Regions from separate parts of the Streptomyces pallidus (ex Mingjun et al. 2026) genome, predicted to be linked through region 2. Evidence: riboswitches for the same ligand, from Rfam matches in the RefSeq annotation. Region 2 holds a riboswitch; the other holds the start of a gene.
What was found. Region 2 has a riboswitch for ZMP and ZTP ahead of glyA (serine hydroxymethyltransferase). Riboswitches for the same ligand answer to the same signal wherever they lie in the genome.
Positions count from the first base shown of each region.

Region 1: linked by a shared signal. The riboswitch ahead of ACSHWO_RS06795 (bifunctional 5,10-methylenetetrahydrofolate dehydrogenase/5,10-methenyltetrahydrofolate cyclohydrolase) and the one ahead of glyA (serine hydroxymethyltransferase) in region 2 are both predicted to bind ZMP and ZTP.

Region 1 is NZ_CP196181.1:1,576,570-1,578,951, reverse strand. It holds gene ACSHWO_RS06805 (RNA polymerase sigma factor) at 1-208, opposite strand, end outside; partial or broken gene ACSHWO_RS06800 (hypothetical protein) at 444-951, opposite strand; ZMP/ZTP riboswitch at 1,106-1,192, shown strand; gene ACSHWO_RS06795 (bifunctional 5,10-methylenetetrahydrofolate dehydrogenase/5,10-methenyltetrahydrofolate cyclohydrolase) at 1,256-2,125, shown strand; gene ACSHWO_RS06790 (NADH:flavin oxidoreductase/NADH oxidase family protein) at 2,328-2,382, shown strand, end outside.
Region 2 is NZ_CP196181.1:3,204,977-3,207,358, forward strand. It holds gene glyA (serine hydroxymethyltransferase) at 1-1,265, opposite strand, end outside; ZMP/ZTP riboswitch at 1,301-1,391, opposite strand; gene rocD (ornithine--oxo-acid transaminase) at 1,517-2,382, shown strand, end outside.

The DNA.
Region 1 (2,382 bases), 1.6 Mb from region 2:
GGAGGGCGACACCCTCCTCGTCCAGGACCTGGTTCAGGCTGCGCAGGACCCGCTTCCACTGGTCCACCGGGATGCGGCCGGCCTCGAAGGCCTGGCGCACATCGTCACCGTTGATGTGACCCTGCTCGCGGCCGCGCTCGACGAGCGCGACCAGGGCCTCGGAATCGGCGATCTCCGGAGGGAACGTACGGGACGGGCTGAGCGACACAAGAAGCCTCTCGTTGCGAACAGATAAGGAGTGGGCGGACATCATCGCGCGGACTCGGGAAACAGACCGCGAGGGGTCTGTATTCCGGGGCCGCGCGAGGACACCTGTCGGTTCATCGGATGCCCGAGTCGATTCGTTACGCGCTGAATTGAGTGACCTGCGCCACGCTGTGGAGGCGCAACCGATCGGCCGGAAATCCGTCCGCGCGCCCGCGCCCCCGACACCGACCCTCGGTTCAGTCCGGTTTGCGGGCTTCGATGAGGAATCGGGCGGTATGGGCCACGAACGAGCCGTTCCGTTCGATCTCCTCGTGCAGCTCCTGCAGGCGGTCACGGTACTGGGCGACCGTGAAACCCGGAACCATCCAGATCACCTTGCGCAGGAAGTAGATCACCGCCCCGATGTCGTGTAACTCCGTCCGCAGCCGCTCGGAGCGCAGGTCGACGACCTCCAGCCCCGCCTTCGTGGCGTCGGCGACCGCGTCGTCGGGGTGCCGGGCCCGCCGGACCTCCTCCGGCTGCGGCCCGAGGAAGTCACTCGGTCGCCGCCGTCAGCCGAGGCAGCGGCCCCGCCCCGGCGAGCACCTCGCCCCCGCCGGTCTGGACGTCGAGCGCGGAGCCGACCCGGGCGAGCCGCTCGCCCAGCATGCGCTGGTAGCCCCAGGACGGCCGCTGCTCGGTGGCCCGGCCGTCGAGCCAGGAGAAGTCCCACCCCTCCACGGAGGCGGACTCGGCCTCCGCCACCTGGGGGTCCCCCCGGACGGAGTCTGGGGGAGGTCAAACGTGCGTGTCATGTCCCATATCGTTCCAGGGTCGGCGCCGGTGATCCACCGATTTGCCCGGGTCGCCCGCCCCGCAGCGGGCCCCCTCCGGCCGTCCGGGCCCGTCGACTACAGTGGAGGCGGGCCGTGACTGGCGTTCGGGTGGATCACCACCGGGGAGCGGCCCGGCGTACGGCACACCCGTCGTGCGTCCGGCGTACCGCGGGTACGCCGACTGCCGCGCGCCTGGGCGAACCGCGATCCGCAGCGACGCCCAGGAGACCCCTATGACGACTGCCACCGCCCGCCTCATGGACGGCACCGCCCTCGCCCGCCGCATCACCGAGCAGACCGCCGCGCACGCCGCCGCCGTCACGGAGCGCACCGGGAAGGCTCCCTGCCTCGCGACCGTCCTGGTCGGCGAGGACCCGGCCTCCGTCACCTACGTACGGATGAAGCAGAACCGCTGCGCCAAGGCCGGCATCACCTCCCGCCACGTGGAGCTGCCCGCGCAGACCACCACCGAGGAACTGGTCGCCGTGATCACCGGCCTCTCCGAGGACCCCGAGATCAGCGGCATCCTGCTCCAGCACCCGGTCCCGCACCACATCGACGAGCGCGCCGCCTTCGAGGCCATCGCCCCCGGCAAGGACGTCGACGGCGTCACCATGCACTCCTTCGCCGCCATGGGCTTCGGCCTGCCGGGCTTCGTCTCCTGCACCCCCGGCGGCATCATGCGCCTGCTCGCCGCCTACGACGTGGACCTCACCGGCAAGCACGCCGTGGTCGTCGGCCGCAGCGCCATCCTCGGCAAGCCCGCCGGCATGCTGCTGCTGGAGCAGAACGCCACCGTCACCTACTGCCACTCCCGTACGAAGGACCTGTCGTCGATCGTCCGCCAGGCCGACGTCCTGGTCGCCGCCGTGGGCAAGGCCGAGTTCATCCGCGGCGAGGACATCAAGCCGGGCGCCGTCGTCCTGGACGCCGGATACAACGAGGGCAACGTCGGCGACGTCCACTTCGAGTCCGCCGCCGCCCGCGCCTCGCTGATCACCCCGGTACCCGGTGGCGTCGGCCCGATGACCATCGCCGTACTGCTGGAGCAGACCGTGCAGGCGGCCGCCGCGCAGGCCGGCCTCGCCCTCGCCGACCTCTGACCGGCACCCCCTCGCACCCCGTACGTCCCGTACGTCCCGTACGTCCCGCACGCCCCGGGCCGCCCCGCCCGGGGCGCCCCGGGGCGCTGCGCGTTCCCGGGCGTCCCGGCCGGCAGGGGACTGACGCTTCTCGGACAGGTGGCGGTATCTTGTCGGCCGGATACGGATGACACGTGCCACACGCGGTCCGGGGGGAGCGCAGATGGACCTCTTCACGCCACTCGACCTGCCCCACGGCGGTCGACTGCCGAACCGAC
Region 2 (2,382 bases):
GACAGCGGAAGGCCCGGCGCCGGGTGGGCGGCCATGAGGTCGGCGACCTCGGCCCGGATCGCGGCCAGACCCGCCTCGTCGCCACCCGCAGCGGCATCCACGGCCCGCGCGATCCAGTCGGCGACCTGCGGCATGTGCTCCGTGGTCAGACCGCGCGAGGTCAGCGACGGCGTACCGATCCGGATCCCGGACGGGTCGAACGGCTTGCGCGGGTCGAACGGCACCGTGTTGTAGTTCACGACGATGCCCGCCCGGTCCAGCGCCTTCGCCGCGACCTTGCCCGGAACCTCCTTGCGGGTCAGGTCGATCAGGATCAGGTGGTTGTCGGTACCGCCCGACACCAGGTCGAAGCCGCGCTCCAGCAACGCCGCGGCCAGCGCCTTCGCGTTGGCCACGACCGCGTGCGCGTACGCCGTGAACGACGGCTGCGCCGCCTCGTGCAGGGCCACCGCGATGCCCGCCGTCGTCTGGTTGTGCGGGCCGCCCTGGAGGCCGGGGAAGACGGCCTTGTCGATGGCCTTGGCGTGCTCCTCGCGGCACATCAGCATCGCGCCGCGCGGGCCGCGCAGGGTCTTGTGGGTGGTCGTGGAGATGACGTCGACGTGGCCCGCAGGGGAGGGGTGGGCCCCGCCCGCGATCAGGCCCGCGATGTGGGCGACGTCGGCGACGAGGACCGAGCCCGCTTCCTTGGCGATGGACGCGAAGGCCTCGAAGTCGATCGTGCGGGGCAGTGCGGTGCCACCACAGAAGATGATCTTCGGGCGTTCGGCCAGCGCGAGGTCGCGCACGGCGTCGTAGTCGATCAGCCCGGTCTCCGCGGAGACCCCGTACTGCACGCCGCGGAACCAGCTGCCCGTCGCCGAGACTCCCCAGCCGTGCGTCAGGTGCCCGCCCATCGGCAGGGCCATGCCCATCACCGTGTCGCCGGGCTGCGCGAAGGCCAGGTACACGGCCAGGTTCGCGGGCGAGCCGGAGTACGGCTGGACGTTGGCGTGGTCGACGCCGAACAGGCCCTTGGCCCGCTCGACGGCCAACGCCTCGATCCGGTCGATGTTCTGCTGGCCCTCGTAGTAGCGGCGGCCCGGGTAGCCCTCGCTGTACTTGTTCTGCAGGACGGTCCCGGAGGCTTCGAGCACCGCGGCCGACACGTAGTTCTCACTGGGGATCAGACGGAGCGTCTGCGCCTGGAGCTGCTCCTCGGCGGCGACGAGGGAGGCGAGTTCGGGGTCGGTCGCGGTCAGGGCGGGGTGGCGGTGCGCGGTCACGGCGGCTCCTCCGGGGTCGATGTCGGTTCTCGTCCCCGCGAGGCCCAGGCGAGCGGCCCTGTATGCGGTCGTGCGCGCACGACTCCCCCGGAGTCCGTTCTCCGTGCGCCAGTCGCCGTGCGTACCGCCCACCTTAGCGGGCACGCCACCGGAAAGGTTTCCGCGTCCGGTATACGAGCGACGTATAGCCGTATACAAGGTGACACCACCGTGTCACCGCACCCCGCCCGCTGACGACGATCGGAGACCCCGTGTCGACCACTGCAGATGCCATCGCCGCCGCCGAGGCCCACAGTGCGCACAACTACCACCCGTTGCCCGTGGTCGTGGCGACCGCGGAGGGTGCGTGGATGACCGACGTGGAGGGCCGGCGCTACCTCGACATGCTCGCGGGCTACTCGGCGCTCAACTTCGGCCACGGCAACCGCCGTCTGCTCGACGCGGCGCGGGCGCAGTTGGAGCGGGTCACGCTGACCTCGCGGGCCTTCCACCACGACCGGTTCGCCGAGTTCTGCACCGCCCTCACCGAGCTGTGCGGCAAGGAGATGGTGCTGCCGATGAACACGGGCGCGGAGGCCGTGGAGACGGCGCTGAAGACCGCCCGGAAGTGGGGGTACGAGGTCAAGGGCGTACCCGACGGCCACGCCAAGATCGTGGTGGCGTCCGACAACTTCCACGGCCGGACGACGACCATCGTGAGCTTCTCCACCGACCACGAGGCCCGCGACCACTTCGGGCCGTACACCCCGGGGTTCGAGATCGTCCCGTACGGGGACCTCACCGCCCTCGCCCACGCCATCACCTCCAACACGGTGGCCGTGCTGCTGGAACCGATCCAGGGCGAGGCGGGGGTGCTGGTGCCCCCGGCCGGCTACCTGCGGGGCGTACGGGAGCTCACGCGCGAGCGGAACGTGCTGTTCATGGCGGACGAGATCCAGTCCGGGCTGGGCCGCACGGGCCGCACCTTCGCCTGCGACCACGAGGAGGTCGTGCCGGACGTCTACGTCCTCGGCAAGGCGCTGGGCGGCGGCGTGGTGCCGGTCTCGGCCGTCGTCGCCGACCGGGACGTGCTCGGCGTCTTCAAGCCCGGCGAGCACGGCTCCACCTTCGGCGGGAA